4 regions of the Bradyrhizobium sp. JR3.5 genome follow, and region 2 is predicted to be linked to each of the others. Evidence: predicted binding sites of a transcription regulator. Region 2 holds the regulator's gene; each other region holds the start of a gene.
What was found. Region 2 encodes LexA, which represses DNA repair genes until DNA is damaged. Its sites were predicted from a motif close to TGTTCNNNNTGTGTTCNG; they were not measured.
Positions count from the first base shown of each region.

Region 1: ACVWW1_RS41720 (type IA DNA topoisomerase) is a predicted target of LexA. The motif match lies at 1,047-1,064, and genes of this name have one in related genera.
Region 3: ACVWW1_RS30385 (YifB family Mg chelatase-like AAA ATPase) is a predicted target of LexA. The motif match lies at 829-846, and genes of this name have one in related genera.
Region 4: ACVWW1_RS39100 (PA0069 family radical SAM protein) is a predicted target of LexA. The motif match lies at 841-858, and genes of this name have one in related genera.

Region 1 is NZ_JBSRYV010000002.1:5,145,821-5,148,019, reverse strand. Features, by position in the region: gene ACVWW1_RS41720 (type IA DNA topoisomerase) at 1-979, opposite strand, end outside; gene ACVWW1_RS41715 (hypothetical protein) at 1,102-1,326, shown strand; gene ACVWW1_RS41710 (ImmA/IrrE family metallo-endopeptidase) at 1,301-2,188, opposite strand.
Region 2 is NZ_JBSRYV010000001.1:1,855,579-1,857,777, forward strand. Features, by position in the region: partial or broken gene ACVWW1_RS09360 (hypothetical protein) at 48-478, opposite strand; gene lexA (transcriptional repressor LexA) at 735-1,439, opposite strand; gene ACVWW1_RS09370 (molybdopterin molybdotransferase MoeA) at 1,671-2,199, opposite strand, start outside.
Region 3 is NZ_JBSRYV010000002.1:2,814,621-2,816,819, reverse strand. Features, by position in the region: gene ACVWW1_RS30385 (YifB family Mg chelatase-like AAA ATPase) at 1-778, opposite strand, end outside; gene ACVWW1_RS30380 (MBL fold metallo-hydrolase) at 885-1,856, opposite strand; gene gshB (glutathione synthase) at 2,046-2,199, opposite strand, start outside.
Region 4 is NZ_JBSRYV010000002.1:4,618,471-4,620,669, reverse strand. Features, by position in the region: gene ACVWW1_RS39100 (PA0069 family radical SAM protein) at 1-819, opposite strand, end outside; gene ACVWW1_RS39095 (glycosyltransferase family protein) at 983-1,552, shown strand; partial or broken gene ACVWW1_RS39090 (bifunctional helix-turn-helix transcriptional regulator/GNAT family N-acetyltransferase) at 1,646-2,199, shown strand, end outside.

The DNA.
Region 1 (2,199 bases), on a different contig from region 2:
GCGTTTTGCTGGCTGACCAGCCGAAGCGCGAGCCGCAGACTTTCTGCAACGACGGCAAATCATGCAGCTTGGGTGGCCCTTGCCGCTTATCCTCGACGCGCACGGCAAGCGCGCCCTCGAAACCTTCAGCCGCCTTGACAACGGCCTCCGCCCTTTCGCGCTTAACAATTCGGTCCTGCGGCGCATGCCGCATCTGGAATTGCCCGTCCGCAACCTTCGCGGTGGCGACAATTTCGAAATAGGCAAGCGGCACGAAGTTTCGAATTTCCAACTCGCGCTTGCATACAATGGCTAATGTCGGCGTCTTTACACGACCAACTCCAATCACTCTTCGCGCGCCCTGCCCCAGGATGACGGTTGCTGCGCGAGTGAGTGAGAGATTGTAAATCTGATCAGCCTGTCGGCGCGCCACAGCGGCGGCGTACAGCCGGGCATATTCGATATTAGGTTTTGCGCGACCAAATGCGTCGCGGATGGTCTGCGAATCCTGCGCGGTGAACAGCACCCGCATCACCTGACCGCGATACTTATAATGCTCAAGAATTTCCTGACCGATTAGCTGGCCCTCGCGGTCACAATCGGTTGCAAGCCAAACTCGTTTGGCAGTGCGCAACGCCTCGCGAATAGCCTTGAGCTTAGCGGCCTTGTTGCCACCCTCTGCCGGGCGCGTTCCGTAAAGACCTTCAGGCCGCAGAAGTATTGGCGACCACCGCTTCCAGGCCGGGACGACCTCCTCTGGTTCGAGGAGATCGAACAAATGGCCCTCTGCTGGAAGAACATCACCGTAGCGCGAACCAATTGCGGCGCGGACGTCTTTGGCCTGGCTGGTTTTCTCGGTGATAACGATCTGATCTGCCAGACCGGCGCGTGGATCGGCCAGGACTCCATCCCATGATTGACCCGGCACCATGCGGTTCGCTGCCGGATCCGGCCTCTCGATATCGCGCCGACGAGCAGCCTCCGACGCCAGCTTTTCCATCTGCTTCGCGGAGGGCATTCGCCAGCTTGCGGGTCGCTTATTCGTCATGGTCAGGCCAGATTGACAAAGGAACATATCAAGAACATTATTCGCAGGTCAGGTCAAGCAGTTGGAGTCAGGCCATGGCTGAAGTCACCTGTTTTGTCGCGCTGCCGTTCGTCGCCGCCGACGGGGATTGCCCTGGCGAACCCACGGAATGTTTCAATCCAAACGCCGCTGTAATGCGCGCTGTGGCGTTATCCCGCAAAGATTGTCACGTCGGCGCAGTCGCCATTAACTGCTTGATCGACCGCGAGTTGACCCGACATCGCTTTCTCGCTCTCAAGCGGGCTGTTCACAATTCTTGAAATGCTTTCGCACCTCACCTGTGCCAACAAAATGCGACAACAAACGATAATTTCGAAACTGATGCCTAACTCGACCTGCGACGATAGCGGGATGGATCTGAAGCGCACCCGCCAGATTGATCACCCCTGTTGCAGTGGGATGAAACCGCACGTCACTATTGTCCCAAATGAACCGAGGAACACATGCTTCTTCAGCCCATTGGTCAGCCTCTTCCTCTCTTGCATCGCGGCTCACGCCGGCGTTTTCACGCAACGTGAGATCATCAACGAACCCAACGTCTACCGCATTCTCAAAGTGTCTTCCGACGTGCGCCAGTTCGTGAAGCAAACAGAACCAGAAATTATCAATCCTGTCATATCGCAGAGTCAGCCCAATAACGGGCGTGCCATCGGCTAATTTCAGTGCGGCTCCATCCAAGTGCGTCTTCGGAAGATGCTCCAAGACGATGAGATGAATGCCGTTCTTTTCAAGAAATTCCTTGGCCAGGAGCGGACCGTTCTCGGACCAGCTCAACTTCGCTACTTGGCTCAGGAAATCCGGAGTTACGGTTCCCGGCTTATACTCTTTAGGCAGCTTCGTCTCTGAGGCCAGCGCCAGCAGCTGCAAACACCACGCATTCAAAGCGAACGGATCAGCCTTCGCATTTGCACGAACATGGTCATTCTTTCGGTACATAGCCTCAACAACTAGACTCGTTCTCCCGGCTCGGTGCATCAGCCCCCGCATAATTTCTTCAGCATGCTGAACCGCCCTCGGGCGCTTTGGAAGCCATTTACGTTTCACCATTTCGGTGATCGGAAATTTAGTCCAATCGGTAGGGTCGAGGGCTGGCGCGCCGCACGGCCATGCATTCGTGGCCATGCACGTTTCCA
Region 2 (2,199 bases):
CTTAGGTCATCCGCCGCTGAACAGCTCATTCCGCGGCGACGATGCGCTCAACCCAAAAACAGCGACGCAAATGCGGAGGGCCGTCGCTCCACAACCTTCGGCTTCTGCTCGACCGGCGGATGCAGTGCCGGCAATTGCAGCACGCTGACGCGTTGTCCCTCGACGAGCTGGGTCACCAGCACATGGCTGCCGTCGGGGAATTCGACCGCGTCATGATGGCGATCGGGAACGTCGGGCTCGACTTCATTGAACACGCGCCGACGCGGAAGTTCATCGTCTTGGTCCAGATCCAGCGGCTGTCGTAGCGAACGTTCTCGGCGAAAGCGAGCTCGGTGCCCGGCAGCATGCAGACCGCGACAGTGGGATCGGTCTCCGAAGCAAAGCCGCGGGTCGACGTGCCGCGGAAAGTCGTGGTGATCAGCGTCTCTCCAACAATGGCGGGGCGCGACGCCACGGCGTGCAGACTATAGTCACACATCGGATGGCTCCTCAAATCGAGGTAGCGACCCGTGCCTCTCCTTGAGGCATAGGGCCTCTACCAGAGTGGACGATAGCGAACGAGTGTCTCCTCGCTTCTGGGCGATTGTACGACTGGTCGCCCAACGCTCCCGATCACAAACACGCGACGCTGCGTGAGAGGTATCGGAGCGCATCGGGCAAACAGCACGTTACGCTATCATTCAAGGAACGATCCGATGTGTCGCTCGTTCCCGGCCGCCGCAAGTATTTGAAATTCAGTATTTGCGATAGAGGCCGATCAGCTTGCCCTGGATGCGCACCCGGTTCGGCGGCAGGATGCGCACTTCATAGGCGGTGTTGGCCGGCTCCAGAGCGATTGATGCGCCGCGGCGGCGGAAGCGCTTCAGGGTGGCTTCCTCCTCGTCGATCAGCGCCACCACGATGTCGCCGGTGTTGGCGACGTCGTTGCGCTGGATCAGCGCCATGTCGCCGTCGAGGATGCCGGCATCGACCATCGAGTCGCCGCGCACTTCCAGCGCATAGTGCTCGCCGGAGCCGAGCATGTCGGGCGGTACGCTGATGGTGTGGCTGCGGGTCTGCAGCGCCTCGATCGGCGTACCGGCGGCGATCCGGCCCATCACGGGGACCGCGACCGGACGGTTGCCGTCGTCCTCGGCGATCGGCGGCGTGCTGGTGCGCTTGCCGAGGGTGCCTTCGATCACGCTCGGGGTGAAGCCGCGGCGGCCGTTACCGCCGCCGGCCGAGAGCTCGGGCAGCTTGATGACCTCGATGGCGCGGGCGCGGTTGGGCAGGCGGCGGATGAAGCCGCGCTCTTCCAGCGCAGTGATCAGGCGGTGGATTCCGGATTTCGAGCGCAGGTCGAGCGCATCCTTCATCTCGTCGAACGAGGGCGGTACGCCGGCCTCTTTCAGACGTTCATTGATGAAACGCAGAAGTTCGTACTGTTTGCGCGTGAGCATCTCGAGTATTCCCCCGGTTGGTAGCGTCGTTCGATTCCGAGACTTTTCAGGCGGGGCCAGTCCTCAGGAGCACGGTGCTCATCACAAGCGCTCCTTCGCGGCCTCCCATTTGTACACACCAGTACTCGAAACAAATCATGAACGGACACTATATGTTCGATATGTGTTCCGCAACCACTTAATTTCCGGTGAACACATCCGGCGGGCGCTCAAGCGATGCGGTCTCCGCTGTCACTCGGGCAGCATCAGGATCTCGCATTCGCTGCTTTTGACGGCGGCAGGCGCAAACGGCGGACGCACGAGAAGTGCCCGTGCCGCAGCGAGATTCCCGAGCAGCGACGAGTCCTGCTGCGTGACAGGCGTTGCGATCAGCATGCCGTCCTCGCGCTCCTCGAGGCGTGCGCGCAGATAGTCCTCGCGCTGGTCGTTGGCGGCGAGGTCGCGGCCGAGCACTGCGCTCGCGCGGCGGTGATGAATCGCTTTTCGGCCGCTCAGTGCCCGAATCAACGGCACCAGAAACAGGAAGGCGCAGACATAGGAGGACACCGGATTGCCGGGCAGGCCGATCACCCGCATCGCGCCGAGCCGGCCATGCATCATCGGCTTGCCGGGCCGCATCGCGATCCGCCAGAACGCCATCTCGACGCCCTCGGCCTCCAGCGACTGCTTGACCAGGTCGTGGTCGCCAACCGAGGCGCCGCCGGTCGTGATCAGGATGTCGGCACCGGTCTCGCGCGCCCGGCGGATACCGGCGGTGGTG
Region 3 (2,199 bases), on a different contig from region 2:
GGGCGCCGTCGCGGATCTCGCCGGCGACGGAGGCGATCATCGAGACTTCGAGCAGCTCCGACGGCGACAGCGGCGGCAGGATCGAGGGCAGCCGCGCCGCCAGCATCGATTTGCCGGCGCCGGGCGAGCCCATCATGAGCAAATGATGTCCGCCCGCAGCCGCGATCTCGAGCGCGCGTTTCGCGCTCTCCTGGCCCTTGATGTCGCGCAGGTCGAGCAGCGTTTCCTCGCGCTCATGCACCTTCGGCTGCGGTCGCGACAGCACCTGCGTGCCCTTGAAGTGATTGGCGATCTGGATCAGCGAGTGGGCTGCGATGATCTGGATGTCCGGGCTCGCCCAGGCGGCCTCCGAGCCGCAGGCGGCCGGACAGATCAATCCCTCGTCGCGCGAATTGGCGCCGATCGCCGCGGGCAGCACGCCTGCCACCGGCGCGATCGAGCCGTCGAGCCCAAGCTCGCCGAGCACGGTGAAGCCGCTCAGCGCATCCGGCGGGATCGCCCCGATCGCCGCCATCAGGCCGAGCGCAATCGGCAGGTCGTAATGGCTGCCCTCCTTGGGCAGGTCGGCCGGCGCGAGGTTGACGGTGATGCGGCGGGCGGGAAGCGCGAGGCCGGAGGCGATCAGCGCCGAGCGCACCCGCTCGCGCGCCTCCGACACCGCCTTGTCGGGCAGGCCGACGATCGCAAACGCCGGCAATCCCGGCGCGACCTGAACCTGCACGTCGACCGCACGGGCCTCGATTCCCTCGAATGCTACGGTGGAAACCCGCTGGACCATGCTGCCCCTATCTTCCGCCACCCAAGGTAGCGGAGCGGATTGTCCAGCGCAAGAACATTAAGGGAACATCTGAGGGCGACGGGCGCCGCCCCCGGATGCGCCGCCGTTATAGCGTCATCTGCATCGGTTCCGGATAGTAGTGGAAGCCCTCGCCGGCCTTGGCGACGTGGCCGTAGCCAGGCCAGGCGAAGTGATAGGACATCACCGGCGTCTTGTTGGCGGCCAGCATCTCGAGCAGCTTGACCCGTGAGTTCGCCGCCTGCTTCGGATCGGTGTCGTAGGAGAACTCCATCCGCGGCCGCTCCAGCAGCAGCACCGCGTGATGCGAGAGGTCGCCGAGGAAGGCAAAGGACTTGCCGCCCGAGCTCACCAGGAAGATGGTGTGGCCCACGGTGTGGCCGGGCGCCGCGATCGCCTGCACGCCGGGCAGGAATTCCTGGCCGTCCTTGAAGAACACGATGCGGTCGCGCACCGGCAGCAGGTTCTTGCGGGCGTGCACCACAAAGTCCTTCAACGGACTGCCCATCTTGCCTTCGTCGGTCCAGAAATCGAGATCGCTTTGCGCGATGTAGTACTGCGCGTTCGGGAACAGCGGCTTGTCGTCGGCGCCGACGATGCCGCCGATATGATCGATGTGCGCGTGCGACAGCACGACGGCGTCGATGTCCTCCGGCTTGATGCCGGCTTCCTGCATGCTCTTCTGCTGCCGGCCGGTGGTCGGACCGAAGGCCTTCGAGGTGCCCATGCCGGTATCGAACAGGATCAGCCTGTCGCCCATGTTGACGATCGGCGAGTTCTGCTCGAGCACGACATTGTCGGGCGAGAGGAAATTGTCGGAGAGCATCTTCTTCACTTCTTCCTTCGGCACGCCGGTGAAGGTGCCGGAGGGATCGCCGAGCGGAAGCGGGCCGTCGGAGACGACGGTCACTTCGGCATCGCCGAGAACGAAGCGGTGCCAATAGGGTGTCTGCGTGCCGAGCTTCGGCGCGCGCGCCTGCGCAGTGCCGCCGAGTAGTGTGCTGGCGCCGAGACCGGCACCGAGCGCGAGCAAGGATCGTCGTGAGACATTGAGCGTCATAACGTCTTCCTCCACAGTTTTTATGAGATTTTCGTGTTGTCGCCCGCGTTGGCCCGCCGCTTGACCTGACGCAGGCAAGAGGATGCTGCCTTCGCCCGCGCAAGCTGGCAAGAAGAATAAGGCGAACGGGTGCGCGGTCGAACTCTGGTCAGAGCTCAACCTGCATGTGCAGCGCACAAGGGAGGAGGATTATTTCGCGGCGCGCTTCTTCTCGATGGTATCCCAGATCATGGCTGCGACATCCGGGCCATTGAGCCGCTGAATTGCGCGGATGCCGGTCGGCGAAGTGACGTTGATCTCGGTCAGATTGCCGTCGATCACGTCGATGCCGACGAACAGCAGG
Region 4 (2,199 bases), on a different contig from region 2:
CAGCGCCGGGATCACGGGCGCGACCATCACGGTGGTCGGGATACCGGCATCCGCGAGCCGCTTGATCGCCTCGAGCCGCTTCGACGGGGTCGAGGCACGCGGTTCCATGGTGCGGGCGAGCTTCGGGTCGAGCGTCGTCACCGAGAGTGCGACCTTGGCGAGATTGCGCTTCGCCATCCGCGCCAGGATGTCGATGTCGCGGGTCACCAGCGCCGACTTGGTGACGATGCCGACCGGGTGACCGGCGCGCTCCAGCACCTCGAGGATGCCGCGCATGATCTTCCGTTCGCGCTCGATCGGCTGATACGGATCGGTGTTGGTGCCGATCGCGATCATCCGCGCCTCGTAATCGGGCGCCGCCAGCTCCTTTTCCAGCAGCGCGGGCGCGTCCGGCTTGGCGAACAGCTTCGATTCGAAGTCGAGCCCCGGCGACAGGCCGAGATAGGCGTGGGTCGGCCGCGCGAAGCAATAGACGCAGCCGTGTTCGCAGCCGCGATAGGGATTGATCGAGCGGTCGAAGCCGATATCGGGCGAATCGTTGCGGGTGATCACCTTGCGCGAGGTGTCGAGCGCCACGGTGGTCTGGAACGGCGGCAGGTCGTCGAGGCTCTGCCAGCCGTCGTCGAAGGCAACCCGCGCCTCGGCCTCGTAGCGGCCGCTGGCGTTGGACTGCGCGCCGCGGCCGCGCCGCCGCTCGCGCTCGATCGCGACCGCAAGCTCGGGAAAAGGGGCAGGAACAGGTGAAGGTGCACCCGCCGGGTTATCGGAGGGCGCCGTTACCGGCGGGTGCTTGAGGGCATGAGAGGATGCTCGGCTCATGCTTTGAAGCTAACACAGCCCGAGAACAAATCAAGAACACGAGCTGAGAAAATCCACAAAGTGATGGCGTAAAAATCTGCAGGCGAAATGGCTGCTTTGAATATGACAAGGTGATAACACGGCCGGAGTTTCTCCACCGTTTGAGCCAGCGAAGCCTCAAATCATGCTGAGCGTGATCATCCCCACCGACGGAGTCGAGCGCACCGCGGTCGCAACGCTGGCCGCGCTGGTGCCGGGCGCGGCCGCCGGCGTCATCCGCGAGGTGCTGCTGGTCGACCGCACCAACAGCGACGTGATGGAGCGCGTTGCAGACATCGCCGGCTGTCACTTCCTGCGTTTCGAGGGCACGCGCGCCGCGGCGCTCGCGGCAGGCGCCAGGCAGGCGCGTTCGCCCTGGCTGATGTTCCTGCATCCGGGCGCGGTGCTTGACGCCGGCTGGATCGAGGAGACCACCCAGTTCATCCAGATGGTTGCGGCGAGCGGCAAGGACCGCGCCGGCATCTTCCGCTACGCCCGTGCACCCTATACCGACCCCGGCCTGCGCGACGGCCTCAAATTCGTCGCCCGGATGATCGCCGGCCCCTCGGCCGAACAGGGCCTTTTGATCGCACGCGAGCATTACGAGCGGATCGGCGGCTACCGGCCTGACGCCCGCCGCTCTGAGGCGCGCCTGCTGCGCCGGCTCGGCCGCTCCTCCCGCACCATGCTGCGCAGCCGGATCATGGTGGCGTAGGGCATACTCAAGCGAAGCAGGCACCGGTTCGCGCGAAGAAAACGCGTGAGAAAGCGCTTGCGGATTACTTGATTCCGTCAAATAATATGTTTGATGAAATCAAACTCCCATGACACCGCCCTCGAGAGCCAGGTCGCCGCAGTCCGCGGCTTCAGCCGGTTCTATACCCGCAAGCTCGGCATCATCGAGCCGAAGTTGCTGCACTCGACATTCACGCTGCAGGAAGCGCGGATCATCTACGAGCTCGCGCATCGCGCGAACTGCACCGCGACCGACCTGGTGCGCGATCTCGACCTCGATGCCGGCTTCGTCAGCCGGACGCTGGCGGCACTGCAGCGCCGCCAGATCGTGACCCGCAAGCCGTCAAAGGCCGACAAGCGCGTCAACGAGGTGGCCCTCACCGCCAAGGGCCGCACTGCTGCCGCCGATCTCGACCGCCGCTCGCGCAACGAGGTCGGCGCGCTGCTGAAGCAGATGGACGGCGACCGCCGTGCGGCCGTGGTGAGTGCCATGAGCACGATCGAGCAGTCGCTGGAGCCGCCGGCCGGGAAGCCGGTGGGTTTCCTGCTGCGCAGTCACCGCGTCGGCGACATCGGCTGGGTGATCTCGCAACAGGGACGCGCCTACGCGGAGGAATATGGCTGGGA